Regions from separate parts of the Gudongella sp. DL1XJH-153 genome, predicted to be linked through region 2. Evidence: riboswitches for the same ligand, from Rfam matches in the RefSeq annotation. Region 2 holds a riboswitch; the other holds the start of a gene.

Region 1 (6,646 bases), on a different contig from region 2:
TAACCCAGGTGACTGCTACTTCAAGGAAGTGTATGTAAAGAATTTAGGAACTAAAAGAGCGGTAGTTAGAATCAAGAAGGACATGGCATTTGAAGGTGGATTAAGTCTTGCTCCCGTAATGTCTTCAATTGGTTCTGACTGGTTCGAGAAAAATGGATACTTTGTTTACAAAAAAGTGTTGAATCCTGGTCAAAGTACTACCGGTTTGTTTGCATGGAATAAGATTTGTTTCAGTGGACCATTAATGGACAACACTTACCAAGGAAAGGGATTTGACATCAAGGTAATGGCAGAAGGTATTCAAGCATCCAATCATGCACCATGGCTAAATGGTTGGGGAGTTAAAGTATATTATCCTATCGTAAGATCAGATGAAGTAGCAGAAGGTCTAGTTTCAGAAGCTACAGAAGCTGAAATGGCAGCTATATTGGAAACTGAAGCAGCTCCAATAGGTGAAGATAGTGCTGTAGAAATAGCCGATGTAATTGAAGAAGTAGTAAGATAAGTCACATGCATACTAAGTTGTAGGAATCGAAATATCAAAGCAATACTTGCATAAAGGCGGTCCAACCGCCTTTATGCAAGTAAAAGAGTTACACTAAGCAGAGGGAGGGGTCTAAATGAAAAGGTTTCTATCAAAATCCATGATGTTTCTGGGTGTATTCGCATTGATAATGGGAGCCATGACAACATTTGGAATAAACCCCTCCTATGCAGAGAACCTCAAGATAATAGGCAACAATATTGGTCTAGAAGTGGATCCAAGTGGTACGAGCCTATTCAATCTAACAAATATGAATCCAGGTGATACAAACGAAGCCAAGATAGATATATATAACTCTTTGGAGTACAGGTTTCAGCTGTTTATGAGAACAGAGAGGGTAAGTAAAGCACCATCTCAAGGTGAAGCAGACCTCTTCAAGCAAATGGTTTTAACAATACAGTATGACGGTGATGAAATATATAATGGATCAATGGCAGATTTTGCACAATCGAATATTAGTCTCGGTTTCTTGTATCCAGGTGACGACAAGGAGTTAAAGGCAACTGTTTACCTACCAGGAGCTGAAACAGGAAACGAGTTCCAGGGTAAATCTGTAGAGGTTAGATGGGTTTTCATAGCGGAGCACAAACCAGATAACCCTCCAACTGATTCAAATGAGTCAGAAGACACTGACAGGCCTGATAGGCAAGACAGACCGGATAATCCTGAAGAGCCTGAAGAAATTTTGGAAATAAGCGAAGAAGTTCCAAAGGCATTTCCAGTGCTTGAACAGCCTGAAATCATTGAAGCCCAGGAGGAGATTCCTCTTATGATTCCGATTCTACCTAGAACTGGAGCAATACCAGCAGTTCTATATTATCTCGCAGGTAGCTTGTTTTTAGGTTTAGGGATTAGGATAAAAAATAGAGAATAAGACAATTATCCGGATGTATAAGTAGAGTGGTTTAAATAATAAAACACTAGAAATGACAACCTTGTAATTTATGAGATTACAAGGTTGTATTTTTGAAATCAAATCATTCGGAAATCATTCGGGACGGTTCTTTTTGATTTTTCCTTTTTGCTTTTTCAAAGTCATATTTTGATCTAAATCTCCAAATGTCAAAAAAAAAGAAACGATGAAAGGTTTAAATTCATCGTTTCCATAATTGTTATTTATCGGCAATTTTCACAAAGTCACGAGTCTGCAGATACCATCTTAGTTCAACCTTGCTTTCTCCTAACTCTTCATCAGGGAATTTAAAGCAGGCTGCGGTTCCCTTTTTGAAGCGAAGAAAAGTACCAGAAATTTCCTGACTCCATAATGAAAGGTAGGGTTGTTGCCCAACCACAATTGCAGCTTCACCAGGTTCAATTTCTTCCACAAGCTCTCTAAGTCTACTGACACCACTACCTGTAGCAAGAAACTCCAGGTAAGTTGGCTCATCAAGATCTAATTCCTCCGCTAACATTTCAGCCGTTTCTTTTGCTCTAACCGTAGGGCTGGAATAAATTTTCAAAGTTTCATAATTATCGATCATTGTTTTGAAGCCTGCGACACTTTTCTTTAATAGAACTTTCCCTCGAGGAGAAAGTGCTCTTAAATCATCCTCTTCAGCAGATTCTTTATCCTCTGCAATTCCATGTCTATAAAGTATAAGATATTTACTCATTCTTGTATCCTCCTTTTTTAGTAATGTTTTAATTAGGCATATTACTCAATTTCTTATAAAGATCTGCAAAATATTATTTCATTAGCTCATCTTTCAGATAGCCTAATATCACTCTTAAAACCCATTATATCAAAAAAAATATGTCTATACAAAAGAAAGTGAAAATTGAGTTTTTTCTATATAAAAAAGCATCGGGGACGGTTCCTTTTGCTTTTTTTCTTCATTAGTCAGATTTTGGTCGGAATTTTGACCAATTTTATAGATATCAAAAAAATAAAAAACGCTGGAATAGTTAAATTCCAGCGTTTCTGATGGTCGGGGTGAGAGGATTTGAACCCCCGGCCCCATGGTCCCAAACCACGTGCGCTACCAAACTGCGCTACACCCCGACGTTTTTTGTCAACTTCTTAATTATAATGCAATTTCATTTAAAATGCAAGAGCTTTTTTAAAATTGTTTTTGTCTTTCTTGGAACCTGCAAATATCATTATATATTCACAGCTGCCTAAAGTCAACATGCTGAACATAATATTTGATCAAAAAACAATTGACTACCATACTCCGTTGTGCTATTATTTCACTTAGTGAAAATAAATATCTTGATTACCTTATCAAGAGTGGTGGAGGGATAGGCCCTATGAAGCCCGGCAACCTGTTTAACAGGTGCTAAATCCTACAGAATGTGATTCTGGAAGATGAGGTGTAGTGTGAGCTCACCTTGTCTTGACGACAAGGTTTTTTTAATTTTAAGGAGGAAAAAAATGAAAAAATGGTTATTCACATCGGAGTCCGTAACAGAGGGGCATCCTGATAAAGTCTGTGACCAGATATCAGACGCAATACTGGATGCGATCCTTGAGCAGGATCCTGAAGCCCGAGTAGCATGTGAGACAATGGTAACAACTGGAATGGTACTTGTTTCAGGAGAAATTACAACTAACTGCTATGCAGATATTCCGAAAATAGTAAGAAAGACAATAGCTGACATTGGCTATGTAAGAGCAAAATATGGATTTGATGCAGACACTTGTGCAGTGCTGACATCAATCAATGAACAATCACCTGATATTGCCAGGGGAGTTGATAAGGCTCTTGAACAGAAGGAATTAAGCGAAGACGAGATGGACAAGACAGGTGCAGGAGACCAGGGTATGATGTTTGGATTTGCCTGCAATGAGACGGAAGAATTGATGCCTCTTCCTATATCACTGGCTCACAAACTGTCAAGAAGACTTTCAGAGGTAAGAAAAGACGATACTCTTAATTACCTAAGACCAGACGGAAAGACGCAGGTTACTGTTGAATATCATGATGACAAGCCATTTAGAATTGAGAATGTTGTTGTGTCAACTCAACACAGCCCTGTTGTTACTTTGGAACAGATAAGAGAAGACATTGAGAAGTATGTAATAAACGAAATTATTCCTGAAGAAATGATGGATGAAAACACAAAGATCTATGTAAATCCAACTGGAAGATTTGTTGTTGGCGGACCTATGGGTGATGCAGGACTTACAGGAAGAAAGATTATCGTAGATACCTACGGTGGATATGCAAGACATGGTGGTGGAGCTTTCTCAGGGAAGGACGCTACAAAGGTTGACAGATCCGCTGCCTATGCTTCAAGATATGTTGCCAAGAACATTGTAGCTGCTGGACTTGCAGATAAATGCGAAGTAGCACTTGCCTATGCCATAGGAGTTGCGCATCCTCTTTCAATCAATGTTGACACCTTTGGAACAGGAAAACTGAGCGACGAAGAAATAACACAATTGGTTAAGGATAATTTTGACTTGAGACCAGCTGCAATAATCAGGGATCTTGACCTTAGAAAACCAATCTACAGACAACTGGCTGCCTATGGACATATGGGTAGAACGGATGTCGAGCTAACGTGGGAGAGGACAGACAAAGCTGAAGCTCTTAAAAAGGCATTGAAATAAAAAAACATCTGATGTAAGTAAAGGGAGCTTTTTACGATACTCATGTATGAAAATTTCATGATCCAATCAAAGTAGAAATTTCCTATTCGTAATAATACTGATCCCCCCAATATACAATATTGTATATTGGGGGGATTTCTTGTTATAATGGAAATAATGAGAAAGAAGGTGAGAATGTGGAAATACAGGGAATTGTTGAGGATATAATCTACAGAAATGAATCCAACGGGTATACTGTCGGAAGACTGTATACATCTGATGGGAGCATTACCTTCGTAGGTCAGGTCCCCTACATACAGAATGACCAGGCGGTACTCTTGAAAGGGGAATGGATTTATCACAACAAGTTTGGTGAGCAATTCCAGTTCCAGTCCATGGAAACCATCATGCCTACAACTACCAAGGGTATCGAGAATTATCTTGGATCAGGATTGATTCCACATATCGGACCTAAGACAGCTAAACGAATAGTTGATAAATTTGGTGAAAAGGCTCTTGATATAATTCAGTACTATCCTGATAGACTTCTTGAAATTGAAGGAATTGGCAAGAAAAAACTCAAGGTTATAATGGAATCCTTTGACGAACAGAGGGAAGTTCGTGAAGTTATGGTTGCACTTCAGGAATTTAATATCAGCCCGAACCAGAGCATGAAAATCTACAAGGAGTACGGGACTGAAACATTGAAGGTTATCCGTGAAAATCCATACAGACTTGCTGAGGATATTCATGGGATGGGATTTCGGACTGCCGATGAAATTGCAGAAAAAGTTGGTCTGGAGAAGAGTTCACCCCACAGACTCCAGGCTGGATTAAAATATGTTTTAACCAGGGCAGCAGGTGAAGGACATTGCTATCTCCCGGAAGGCGAGCTTATTGATAAGGCAGCGATTCTTTTGCAAATCCAATCAGAGAATCTGAAGGACCCGCTAACCTCTCTATTATTGAGTAAAAGCTTTCATCTTGTGGAAAGTGGAGATGAAAGGATAGTCTACTATATGCCATATCATATGGCTGAAAACAGTGTTGCGAAGGTTCTTGTGGAACTGAGCCTTGTTGAGCAGGATGAAATTGTAGCTGATATGGATAAGGCGCTTGATAATCTTGAAAAGAGTCAGGAGTTTTCCTTTGGAAAGAAGCAAAGGGATGCTGTCCAAAGCGTTTTGCAGAACGGGGTAACAGTAATTACAGGTGGTCCCGGAACGGGAAAGACCACAATAATAAATGCAATAATTGCCTTGATGGAAGCAGAGAAGAAGGAGATTCTGCTTGCTGCTCCCACGGGAAGAGCAGCAAAGAGGATTACAGAAACCACAGGAAGAGAGGCAAGGACAATCCATAGACTTCTGGAAATTTCATTCCAGGATGATAATCTTCAATTCAATAAGAACGAGGAAGAGCCTCTGGATGCAGATGTGGTAATTGTGGATGAGACATCAATGGTTGATATTCTACTTATGAATCAGCTTCTTAGAGCCATTAAGCCAGGGACAAGACTTGTTCTTGTGGGAGATGTGGACCAGCTTCCTTCGGTAGGTGCAGGGAATGTTTTAAGAGACATCATAAACTCAGGTGTAATCAAGGTCGTAATATTGGATGAGATATTTCGGCAAGGTGAGGAAAGCATGATAATTGTAAATGCTCATCTTGTAAACAAAGGTGAAAAACCTGTGCTTAATATAAAGGACAAGGATTTCTTTTTTATGTCAAAAGACAGTGGTCTTGAGGTTAGAGATACAATAGTTCAGCTTTGTCTAAACAGACTGCCTGATTTTTATGGCCTGGACCCCATTCGGGATATTCAGGTGCTTTCGCCAATGAGAAAGGGTGATGCCGGTGTTACTGCCCTAAACAAGGCACTTCAGGAAGCAATAAATCCTCCATCTCCAAAGAAGAATGAAAAAGCTATGGGAGATGAGCTTTTCAGAGAAGGCGACAAGGTTATGCAGATCAAGAACAACTACAAGGCCTCCTGGATCATTAGGAAGGGTGGCTTTAGGACAGAAGAAGGCGAAGGTGTGTTTAACGGTGATTTTGGCTATGTTCAATCGATAGACCAGGATGAGGGTACATTGCAGGTTGTCTTTGATGATGACAGGGAAGTGGAATATCAATTTACTCAACTGGATGAATTGAGGCTTGCATATGCCACAACAATACACAAATCCCAGGGAAGTGAGTTTCCTGCGGTAGTTATACCGGTTTTTTCGGGTCCCCCCATGTTGCTAACCAGAAATCTGCTTTACACTGCAATAACTAGAGCAAGGGATTTGGTGGTACTGGTTGGTCATCACAGGTACTTGAACCAGATGATAAGAAACAATCTTATTACAGAAAGATATTCATCCCTTGACATAAAAATGCGCGAATATCTTAATCTTCTCTTAAGTATGGATTCGCAGGGAGGTAGCTTTCTTGATTGATAGACTTCTTTATCCGAAAGACAACTTTTGTTATATATGCATGGATGAATCAAGGAATTTAAAACACTCATTGTGCACCGAATGCAGATCCAGAATCGAGGAAATTCATAAGGAGTTTAAAAT
Region 2 (12,226 bases):
GTTATGGGATTGGAGAATTTGCAAATCTGGGTATATATTCAAAAGACCCTGTGGATCTCGGTTCAAGGTGCACGGTGTTTATGAATTCATCTGTAAAGCAAGCACAGAAGGATGGAGCAAGTATTGCAGATATATCAGCAGGTCTGTCCATTAGTGTAATCAAAAATGCCCTCTATAAGGTAATCAGAGCATCATCTGTTAAAGATCTGGGAGAAAACATAGTTGTTCAGGGAGGTACCTTCTATAACGATTCAGTTCTGAAGGCATTTGAGGATGAACTTGAGCGCAAGGTCATCAGACCGAATATCTCCGGACTGATGGGGGCATTTGGTGCAGCCATCTATGCAAAGGACAAAGGGAATGATCATTCATCACTTTTAGGTATGGATGAGCTGAAAAAATTCAATCATCAGGTTAAGCTTGTAATGTGCGGATTGTGTGAAAATAATTGTAGCCTGACCGTAAACAGCTTTGGTGACAATAGAAAATATATCGGTGGAAACAGATGTGACAGGCCGGTAAAAAACAGGGATATTGAAGAACAGTATGATATCTATGATGAGAAGCTTAAGTTTCTCAAGGAATATAAATCCATCAAGGGAAGACGCGGAAGCATTGGAATCCCTATGGCTCTCAATATGTACGAGATGCTGCCTTTTTGGCATACGGTGTTTACCCTTCTTGATTTCGAGGTAATACGTTCTCCGTTTACTTCAAGAGAGCTGTTTATTAGGGGACAACATACAATTCCATCGGATACTGTTTGCTTTCCAGCAAAACTTGTCCACGGACATATTGAGTATCTAATTGATAAGGAAGTTGACACAATCTTCTACCCCTGCTTGACGTATAATATCGATGAAAAGATGGGAGATAATCACTTCAACTGTCCTATCGTGGCATATTACCCTGAGGTAATTGCTGCAAATATTGAAAGACTGGATCAAACAAATTTTGTCTTTGATTATATGGGACTTCAAAACAAAAAAGTTCTTTCAAAGAAGCTTTATGAAATATTGAAAAAGACCAACAAGGATATAAAACTTAGTGAAGTCAAATTTGCCGTAGACAGAGGAATCAAGGAATACAAGAGCTATATCAAAAAAATCCAGTCAAAAGGACAGGAATTTATTCAAATAGCAAGAGAGAATGGGAAAAAAATAATTGTGTTGGCAGGGAGGCCATATCATGTTGATCCTGAGACAAACCACGGGATATCAAAACTTATCACTGAATATGGAGTGGTTGTTATAAGTGAGGACTCAATAGGTAATCTTGCATCGAAAACGACAGTGGATGTATTGAATCAATGGACATATCACTCAAGACTATACTCCATAGCAGAGTATGTCGGGAATCAGGACGATATGGAGCTGGTACAGCTTGTGTCATTTGGGTGTGGTCTGGATGCGATAACAACAGATGAGATAAAGGCTATCTTGGAAGAAAAGGGGAAAATCTATACGCAGTTGAAAATTGATGAAATTACAAATCTTGGAGCTGTAAGAATCAGGATAAGAAGCTTGCTTTCTGCAATTGAACAAAAGGACAAGGAGGGTAAGGGTTATGGGCGTAAGAGTTAACAGGGTTGAGTTTACGAAGAAGATGAAAAAAGAATATACAATTCTATGCCCTGATATGACACCAATTCACTTTGCACTTCTGGAGAAGGTGTTCAGGAACTTTGGTTATAAAATGACGATTCTTAAGAATACCGGAGTTTCAGTTGTAAATCAAGGCTTGAGAAATGTTCATAACGACACATGCTATCCAGCTCTACTTGTGATTGGTCAGATGATTGATGCGCTTAATTCAGGAGAATATGATACAGACAGAGTTGCCTTGCTTATTACTCAGACTGGAGGAGGCTGCAGAGCTTCAAACTATATACACTTGCTAAGAAAAGCCTTGATAAATGCGGGTTATGATCATGTGCCGGTAATATCGTTAAATGCAGGAGGCATGGAAAAAAACAGCGGATTCAGAGTGTCTTTCCCAATGCTTAAGCAATCCATGGCAACGCTGATTTATGGTGACCTGCTAATGCTTTTGCACAATCAGGTTAGACCTTATGAAAAGAACACTGGAGACAGCCTTAAGAATCTAGACTACTGGGTTGATAGGCTGGGTGAAGAATTTCAGTCTGGAAAAACAATAAAACAGCATAGAATGAAAACCTTGATGAAGGAAATTGTAATATCCTTCGATGCAATTCCAAGGGAAGACAGTCATAAGGTAAAGGTCGGAGTCGTAGGTGAGATATATGTCAAGTTCTCAAGCCTGGGCAACAACCAACTGGAGGAATTTCTTCACAAGGAAAATTGTGAGGTTATGGTCCCGGGACTAATGGGGTTTATTATGTACACTGTTGAAAACGGGGTAATTGACCAGCAACTCTACGGCGGGAAGTTCTGGAAGAGCTTTATTATGGAAAGAATCAACAGATACCTTGGCAACCTTGAAAACATAATGATTGAAGCCATTCAAAATAACAGTGGATTTACTGCACCTTCACCATTTAAGCATCTGAAATCCTTGGTTAAGGGTGTAATTGGATTAGGTTGTAAAATGGGTGAAGGATGGCTGCTGCCAGCTGAAATGATGGAACTTATATCCAAGGGATACGAAAACATCGTGGTGACTCAACCTTTTGGATGTCTTCCAAACCATATAGTTGGCAAGGGTGTGCTGGCCAACATCAAGGCTATTAAGCCGGGAGCCAATATCGTACCAATAGATTACGACCCTGGAGCAACCAGAGTAAACCAAGAGAATAGAATTAAGCTTATGCTTTCAGTTGCAAGGGAAAAGCTGGAGGATGTAAAGGGAGCGGCATCACATATGGTTGAGGAGTCGGTCAAAGAGCATTCAAAGGATTCATTACCAATAAATATGATTTAGCTAGAAGCCTGATTTCGATCAGGTTTTTGGATTGACAAGGCTTTAACAAATTGGTAGTATTGGACTGGAGGTGTAGAAAATGTGGTCAAGAGCAGGTTTGAAGCAAGAGGCTAAAGATTTCCTAAGAAGAAACTACTGGAAAGCTTTTGTGGTCTGTCTCATAGTGGCAATCGTTACGGGAGGATCCGGAAGAAGCGAGTCTCAGAATGAACAATACTATAATGTTGAAAATGGATCTGTACTCGAAAACAGAGAGTATATAATTGATCTTAGTCCAAGAAATGAAATTTTCAACTTTACTTCTGATGGTATAGGTTTGGATAATCCTTTTGTTTTCGCAACAACCTTCGGGGTGTTTACTACAATTATCATTTTCGCAATTGTACTGGGTATAATAATTGGAAATGCTTTGCAGGTAGGGGAAAAGAGGTTTTTTCTTAGGGGTTTTGAAGGAGATGTTGAAATTGGAAATCTGTTTTCGACCTTTAAAAAAGGTCAATGGTTTCCCATTGCAGGAAAGATTTTTTTGCTTGAATTATACATTTTTCTCTGGACATTGCTATTTATAATCCCAGGCATAATTAAATACTATCAGTATAGAATGGTTCCTTACATTTTATCAGAAGATCCTGAGCTGCCTCTTGATGAGGCAATAGAAATTAGCAAGAGAATGACAGATGGTCAGAAGGGCGAGATTTTTGTTCTTGATCTATCATTTCTTGGATGGTATATGCTTGGGCTTCTATTCTTCGGAATAGGAAGCATATTTGTAAGGCCTTATCACGAAGCCACTATAGCTAAATTGTTTGAATACTATATAAGTAGTAGAGAGTATGAACCAGTCATGGACCACTAAGACACTAAAAAACCTGCCTTTTATTTAGAGGCAGGTTTTTTAATGATAACTAAGGGATCATTGATGAAATTTCTTTTCTTATGGTTGGAGTTATGATTCCATTACTTGTTTCTACTTTTTCAAGCATTATATTTATTACATCTGACATATGAGAATCAGGATATTTGTTTATTATTTCCTGCAGGATTTGTTTTGAATTATCTTTGTAGTTTCCGGTTTCCTGGTCAAAAACATCACCTGTCTGGGTCAGATACAACATGGAGTTCATATAGTTTTCATAAATTGCCAGAACTTCATCCTTAAACTCAGAATAGCTGTATGTTAGTCTAAAGGCCTCGATTTCAGTTATTCTATCTGCAAGAGACGACTTATCGATAAGCAGAAGCCCATTGTTTCTATGAGGCGAAGAGGTTTCTCTGGACATTATCTTTAGATACTTTCGGAATTCATTTGTGATATTTCCACCGAAGTCATCCACAAACCCACCATAGTCAATCTCGTAGTTATATTTACCATTTCCGGCCACAAGTAGATAACCAAGATCCAAGTTTCTAATCATCATTTCCTTAAGATCAGACTCAGATTGTAGAATCCGGTCTCTGCCAAGGTACTCCTCATCATTAAGTCGTTCCTGTGAAAGACCATATTTTTCAAAGAAAGAATCAAAGGAATAGTCCTTCATATACTTTGAAAACAGTGTAGCTACATCAAGACTTCGGTAGCTTTTATTTACCTTAAGTGAAAAGATGTGTTCCTTAAGGTTGTTTGTGACTTCCATTGCTGAATAATTATCAAGGTTTTCAATAAGGTAATCCCTGTAATCAGTATTTCCAGGATAAGGTTCATCAATTGTCATTACCGCGATTTGTGACTCCTCGGTCTCGGTCATAATGCCAAATTCCTGAGGAGCTTCCATCATCTGAGATTCTCTGGGAGTAGCAACTATCATGGAATCTTCTGATGCATTCTCTGATATGTCTATAAAATCAGCACTGTCCTTGCCATTCCACCTGTACCATAATTCTATTATGTCTGCATCAGAAGGGTTATCAGCAGTGGTTTCCGGGTCAATTGAACAGATGCTGAATTCAAGTATTCCATCTCCGTCAATGTCCATGATGCTGTTTGATGTCGTAACTGAGAAAAGGTTAACTTTTTTTGGGTTTAGTATGTTTTTAAGACTTCTTTCTTCAAGGATAAATCCGTATGTGACCCCGGCTTTGGAGCCAACCTGATTACTCAATAAGAGCCCTCTGACATTGTCGCTTATATTTCCAATTTTAAGAATATAATTTGTATTGTCGTAATTCATGTGGACCTTATCTGTCAAAACATATTCTGAAGAGTCATAGCTATAGACTAAAAGAGATCCCTGGTCATCAATGTTTGCAGGATTCCTTTTGATGTACATAGCTATTTCGGGTATCTCATCGCCAGTAAGGTCACCGATGGCGTAATGTCCCTCAGATATATCAACATCAGGATTAATTTGGAGCAAGTAGCTCTCTATTTTATTTCTAGTAAATTCTGATTCCAAGAGAGAATCGTCAAACGGAAAAAAGCTTTCAATAGAATCTTCAGCTGTCATAGTATTCATATCTTGGCTAGAACTTCCGCATCCTGACAGGATGATTCCAAATATAATTGTCAGAATCAGAAGAGAATATATTTTATTTTTCATAATTTGACTCCTTTCTCTTCATCATTATATAAAAAAAACTCTCTTAGTGTGTAACAATCAGGTTACAGAAATCCTGTAATTGACAGACTATTCAGGGATTGTTACTATAAAGGAACAAGAGTGGAGGAGGTAATATTATGCTGCTGAAGGAACTTAGGGAAAAGGTAGTTGAATACGGGAAAATGTTGATAGAAAGGAATCTTACAACAGGAACAGGCGGAAATATCAGTATATTTCACAGAGACTCTGGACTTATGGCAATCAGTCCTTCTGGTCTTGATTATATGGAAACAAGAGCCCAGGATATCGTTGTGATGAATCTTGATGGAGATGTAATTGACGGAGACAGGAAACCCTCTTCAGAATATGAACTTCACAGGGTATTCTATAAAGACAGAGAAGACATTTCGGCATTGGTACATACTCATTCCATATACGCAACCACAATAGCATGCATGAACTGGGATTTGCCACCTGTACACTACATGATTGCGGTTGCAGGGGATAATGTAAGGTGCGCTGAGTATGCAACTTTTGGTACAAAAGAACTTGCCCAAAATGCACTGGAAGGAATGCGGGACAGAAAGGCAGTTCTGTTGGCAAATCACGGAATGCTGGCTGGAGCCAGCACTGTTGAGAAGGCGTTCAGTATTGCTGAGGATATCGAATTTTGCTGTGAGCTGTATTACAGAACAAAGTCCATGGGCGAGCCGGTTTTGATTCAGCCAGATGAGATGGAGAGAATGAGGGAAAAGTTCAAGACTTATGGACAGAAATAGTTACAAAAAGGTTAAAATTTCAACAAAAATCAAAAATTATCACAACCTTATAGCAAAATGTGTTAAAATAAAGACGAATGTACTATGGTGATAAATTCCACTGTTAAAGTGGAATAAATCGTAAAAGATACATAAGAAAAGGAGAGATTTAAATGAAGAAAGTAATATTGGCTTTAGTTCTAGTTTTAGCCTTGTTCTCAACTAGTGTTGCATCAGCTGCTCCAGCGACGCCAGCCGGAGAGTACTGGGAAGATTTAAAGGTTATGTACGATGAATGGGTAGCGATGGAAGGCGAATCAGATATAAAAATTACACTTACAATGCCAGAAGAAGAACCAATGGTGTTTAATGTAAATCTGAAGTCAGCTGGAAATTTGGAAAACATGACAGCTTGGATGGAAATTGTTATTACAACTGAAGATCCAGAGCTTGAAATTCCAACAATTCATATGATTACTCAGGGATCAGACATGTACCTGAACACGGAAATTGTAAAGTTTATCGCTGAAAAGATGGAAATGGGCGATGCGGTTCAAATTGAAGAAGAATACGTTATGCTGGAAAGTGGAGAAGGAGTTCCACAGGTAGACAAGCAGTACCTTCTTGAAATTCTAGAGTTTGTTGAAGAAATGGAATTAGATTTTGAATTTGACATGACAAAAGAGGATGACACTTACACTCTAACAATCGATTCAGACCAGATGGTTGATTTATTCGGTGCTTATATGAAATTCACTTTGGAAAACTCAGCTGAATTGATGGAGCTTACAGGTCAGGAGATGGAAGTTGAGCTTACTGAAGAAGAAATAGAACAGGCACTGGCTATGTATGAGGAAATATTCGTTCCAATGCTTGAAACTGCAAGAGAAGCAATAAGGGGAAGCTACTATAAGCAAGTAACTACAATTACAGATGAAAGCTACGTAGAAGAGGGAGAATTCTATCTTACTTCTCCAGTTGGAGAGATGATCTTAACAATGGAGTCAACTTCAAATAGGTTGGATGACTACACAGTTGAGATTCCTGAATCAGTTAAAGTATATACACAAGAAGACCTGAACAATCTTATCATGGGGAGCATGGCATTTCCTGAAGAAGGAAGAAACCTTGCTGCGATGATTGATGTTGACGAGAACATGTATATGGTTATTACAGAAACAGAAGCAATGGAAGGTGAAGTGGAGATAACAATCTCAGATGAAGGATTGTCATATATGAGTGTTAAGGATGCCGTTGAAATATTCGGACTTGACATGGAGCCTTCAGAAGAATTGATGCATACAAGAGAGCTGGAAAACCACGGATTTGATATAGAGTGGAATCAGCAGCTTAGAATGATAGAAGTTTATGTGGAAATGCCAGAGGTACCAGTAGAAATGCCAGAGCTACCTAATGAGGTACTTATGGAAATTGAAGGATAATAGTGGGTATGAACCGTCTCTTGTGGAGGCGGTTTTTCTTTGACCAAATTTGGGCTTGTTTTATTCTTGAAATAGTAGTAAAATATACTTGAACATATGAACAGATATTCATATGAAAGGGGTATATGGAGATGAGTTCTGAGAAAAACATTGCAGTTTGTGACTGTACAGTAATACATGAAGAAACGGTGAATAAGGTAAGGGAAGGCATGCCTGAAGAAGGCGTATTGGAAAGATCCGCTGATTTTTTCAAGGTTGTTGGGGACAGAACCAGAATAAGGATTCTTCATGCTTTATTCCTCTCTGAGATGTGCGTTTGTGATATTGCTGTCCTATTGGATATGAACCAGTCCGCAATATCACATCAGCTAAGGGTTCTTAAACAGTCGGGGCTTGTAAAATACAGAAGGGAAGGGAAAATTGTGTTTTATTCCCTTGACGATGAGCATGTAATGAACATTTTGGACCAGGGATTGGTCCATGTAAGTCATAATTAAGATGGAGGCATAAGAATGAGTAAGCGAGAATTTTATTTGGAGGGCATGGACTGAGCTAATTGTGCTTCTAGGATAGAAGCAAGAATCAAGCAACTTCCGGAGGTTTCAGATGCCTCTTTGAACTTTATAAGCAAGACCCTAAGTGTGCACCAGGAAAGCGACTCTCATGAATTAGGGACACAGGTAAAAAAAATAGTCCTCTTCTTTGAACCACACGTCAAGGTTGTGGAAAAGGATGATTATCTTGCTGAAGATGATGAAGCCCGTGGACATGGAACTGATCATTTTCAACATGCAACGAAGGATATGAAAGGTGTAATTGCAGGAGCTGTTCTGTTTGCTGCAGCCTTGATACTACCAGTTGATGGATTGCCTAAACTCTTATTGTTTCTTCTGGCATACTTTCTGATAGGTGGAGAAGTAATCCTTAGAGCAGTGAGAAATCTTACAAGAGGTCAGGTTTTTGACGAGAATTTCCTGATGACGATAGCTACAGTCGGGGCATTTGCAATAGGTGAATACCCTGAAGGTGTTGCAGTAATGCTCTTCTACCAGATTGGGGAGTTCTTCCAGGATTATGCTGTAAACAAATCTAGAAAATCAATTGCAGACCTAATGGATATCAGACCTGATTATGCCAACTTGGCTCGGGGAGATGAGATTACAAAGGTAAATCCTCAAAAGGTTAAAAAGGGAGATGAAATTGTAATCCGTCCTGGCGAAAAAGTACCACTGGATGGTGTGATACTAGTAGGATCATCTTCAATGGACACCGCGGCTCTAACGGGAGAATCGATTCCCAGGGATGTTAAAGTGGGAGAATCAGTTTTAAGTGGATTTATTAACAAACAGGGGCTCCTGAGGGTAAAGGTGGAAAAGGAATTCAACGAATCGACAGTATCAAAAATTCTGGAACTCGTTGAAAATGCAGCATCAAAAAAGGCTCCAACGGAAAACTTTATAACCAAGTTTGCCAGGTATTATACACCGGTTGTGGTATTTTTTGCCCTCGGGCTTGCCATAATTCCACCGCTGGTAATAGAAGGAGCATTGTTTTCTGATTGGATTTACAGAGCATTGATCTTTCTTGTCGTATCTTGTCCTTGTGCTCTTGTGATATCGATTCCCCTTGGATTTTTTGGTGGAATTGGAGGTGCATCAAGACAGGGTATTCTAGTCAAGGGAGGAAATTATCTTGAGGCCTTAAACTCGGTTTCCACAGTGGTGTTTGACAAGACGGGAACCTTGACAGAAGGAAAGTTCCAGGTTGTTGATGTGATATCATCCGGAGAAATGTCTGGTGAGGAACTTCTTTATCTTGCGGCCTTAGGCGAAAGTCATTCTTCTCACCCAATTGCTCAGTCTGTAGTAAAGGCAAATAAAACCAAGCTGGATACGAGCCTTGTAAAAGAATACAAGGAGCTTGCTGGACTTGGGGTTATGGCTGAAATAGACGGGAAGAAGCTGCTGCTTGGAAATTCATCGCTGTTTAAGGACGAAGGGATAACGGTAAAAGCAGAGGACAATGGAAAAACCATTATTCATATTGCAGTCGATTTAGAGTACCAGGGATATATTCAAATTGCAGATAAAATAAAATCCAATGCAAAAGAATCAATCCAGAGACTTAAGCAACTTGGAGTACAAAATGTAGTAATGCTTACCGGTGACAGGGAACAGGTTGCACTGCAGGTGGCTGAAGATCTTGGAATAGACAAGGTATACTCAGAGCTGCTGCCACAGGATAAAGTTGCTGCAATTGAAGAGTTGACGGGTGGACTTCAAAAAAACAAGAAGCTGATTTTTGTTGGCGATGGGATAAATGATGCCCCTGTGCTTGCAAGGGCTGATATAGGGGTAGCAATGGGGGCTCTTGGCTCTGATGCCGCAATAGAGGCAGCTGACATTGTCCTCATGACAGATGAGCTTACAAAGCTTCCTGTGGCTCTTGACATAGCATCCTGGACGAAAAGAATCGTATGGCAGAATATCATTTTTGCTCTGGGGGTCAAAGGAATTGTATTGGTTATGGGAGCAGCAGGTATGGCAACCATGTGGGAAGCAGTATTTGCAGATGTCGGAGTGGCATTGATTGCAGTCCTTAATGCCATGAGAGTCATGAGATATAAAGTTTAAAAAGGCTCTTGACAAAGATTGACAAAGAGAATAATATAGACTGAAATACTAAAATTTAATAATTGTAACTTATCAAGAGAAGTGGAGGGAATGGCCCTGTGAAGCTTCGGCAACCTACGCATATGCGCAAGGTGCCAATTCCAACAGTGTACAAATGTGTACTGGAAGATAAGAAAAGGTATATACCGCTTCTTATTGAAGCGGTTTTATTTTTTTTGATTGACGAGTTGCAGTTAGGAGGAGGATGACATGAGAAATTATTCACTAGAAACACAATGCGTACAGGGAACCTACAAACCGGCTTCAGGACAACCGAGGGTATTGCCTATAGTCCAGAGTACAACATATCAGTACTATGATTCTGATGATATGGCAGACCTGTTTGATCTTAAGAGTGCCGAGCATATGTATTCCAGAATCAGCAATCCTACAGTAACCGAGTTTGAAAACAAGATGGCTCTTCTTGAAGGAGGCGTGGGAGCAGTTGCTGCTTCATCAGGTCAGGCTGCGACTACACTGGCAATACTGAACATCTGCAATGCAGGTGACCATATAATTGCTGCATCAACAATTTATGGAGGTACATTCAACCTTCTAGGGGTAACTCTTAAAAAGTTTGGAATTGAAGTAACCTTTGTCGACCCTGAAGCAACGCTTAAGGAGATAGCAGCGGCAGGTAGAGGCAGCACAAAGGCGGTATTTGGAGAGACAATTGGAAATCCGGGTCTTAATATTCTCGATTTTGAGAAGTTCGGCAAGGTTGCAAAAATCTTGGATGTTCCCTTTATAGTAGATAATACTTTGGCAACACCAGTTCTTTGCAAGCCCTTTGAGCATGGTGTGGACATAATAATCCACTCGGCAACAAAGTACACTGATGGGCATGCAACAAGTGTTGGAGGAATAGTCATCGATGGGGGAAGCTTCAACTGGGACAATGGAAAATTTCCAGAACTGGTGGAGCCTGATCCAAGCTACCATGGAATAAGCTATTCTAAGGATTTTGGTCCAGCTGCATATATAACTAAAGCAAGAGTTCAACTGTTAAGGGATTTTGGAATGACCTTAAGTCCGTTCAGTGCTTTTTTGTTCCACCTTGGATTGGAAACACTTCACTTAAGAATGGAGAGACACTGTGAGAATGCATTCAATCTGGCAAAGTTTCTAGAGAGCCATCCTGGAGTTCAGTGGGTTAATTATCCATTTCTTGAATCTCACAAAACATATGATACAGCAAGGAAATATCTTAAGGGAGGAAGTGGAATCCTGACCTTTGGAATAAAGGGAGGCGCACAGGCAGGCAAGGAACTAGTAAAGCATTTGGATTTGACAGCACTTGTAGTGCATCTGGGAGATCTGAGAACCAGCATACTTCATCCTGCAAGCACTACCCACAGACAGCTTACAGAAGAGCAGCAGATTAAGGCAGGTGTAAGTCCCGATTTGATAAGGGTTTCAGTTGGGATTGAGAATATAGAGGACATAATGGCTGATTTTGATCATGCCATAACTCAGGTAACTAAAAACATCTAAGGAAAGGAGGATGACATATGCCAGTTGTAATTCCGGGATCCCTCCCGGCTTATGATATATTGAAGAATGAAAAAATATTCGTAATGGAGGATGCCAGAGCCTATGGTCAGGATATACGACCACTTGAAGTTTGCATAGTCAACCTTATGCCAACCAAGATTGAGACTGAGACACAGCTTATCAGGATGCTAGCCAACACTCCACTCCAGATAAATATTCACCTGGTTCATATGAGATCACATGAATCAAGAAACACCAGGCAGGAACACCTCGATAACTTCTACCTAACATTTGAGGACATTAGAAACAGAAAATTCGATGGGATGATCATTACAGGAGCACCTGTTGAAAATCTGCCCTATGAGGAAGTAGATTACTGGGATGAGCTTGTTCAGTTGATGGAGTACTCAAAAAGGAATGTT

What was found. Region 2 has a riboswitch for S-adenosylmethionine ahead of ACOEN1_RS12710 (O-acetylhomoserine aminocarboxypropyltransferase/cysteine synthase family protein). Riboswitches for the same ligand answer to the same signal wherever they lie in the genome.
Region 1: linked by a shared signal. The riboswitch ahead of metK (methionine adenosyltransferase) and the one ahead of ACOEN1_RS12710 (O-acetylhomoserine aminocarboxypropyltransferase/cysteine synthase family protein) in region 2 are both predicted to bind S-adenosylmethionine.

What each region holds. Positions count from the first base shown of each region.
Region 1 is NZ_JBMEMN010000005.1:65,905-72,550, forward strand. Features, by position in the region: gene ACOEN1_RS03910 (TasA family protein) at 1-505, shown strand, start outside; gene ACOEN1_RS03915 (hypothetical protein) at 621-1,418, shown strand; gene ACOEN1_RS03920 (SixA phosphatase family protein) at 1,657-2,157, opposite strand; tRNA gene ACOEN1_RS03925 (tRNA-Pro) at 2,470-2,546, opposite strand; SAM riboswitch class I at 2,763-2,859, shown strand; gene metK (methionine adenosyltransferase) at 2,919-4,100, shown strand; gene ACOEN1_RS03935 (ATP-dependent RecD-like DNA helicase) at 4,277-6,523, shown strand; gene ACOEN1_RS03940 (ComF family protein) at 6,516-6,646, shown strand, end outside.
Region 2 is NZ_JBMEMN010000049.1:615-12,840, reverse strand. Features, by position in the region: gene ACOEN1_RS12750 (acyl-CoA dehydratase activase-related protein) at 1-1,583, shown strand, start outside; gene ACOEN1_RS12745 (hypothetical protein) at 1,567-2,901, shown strand; gene ACOEN1_RS12740 (DUF975 family protein) at 2,981-3,757, shown strand; gene ACOEN1_RS12735 (hypothetical protein) at 3,807-5,438, opposite strand; gene ACOEN1_RS12730 (L-fuculose-phosphate aldolase) at 5,576-6,217, shown strand; gene ACOEN1_RS12725 (hypothetical protein) at 6,370-7,638, shown strand; gene ACOEN1_RS12720 (ArsR/SmtB family transcription factor) at 7,770-8,135, shown strand; gene ACOEN1_RS12715 (heavy metal translocating P-type ATPase) at 8,442-10,271, shown strand; SAM riboswitch class I at 10,338-10,446, shown strand; gene ACOEN1_RS12710 (O-acetylhomoserine aminocarboxypropyltransferase/cysteine synthase family protein) at 10,521-11,804, shown strand; gene metA (homoserine O-acetyltransferase MetA) at 11,822-12,226, shown strand, end outside.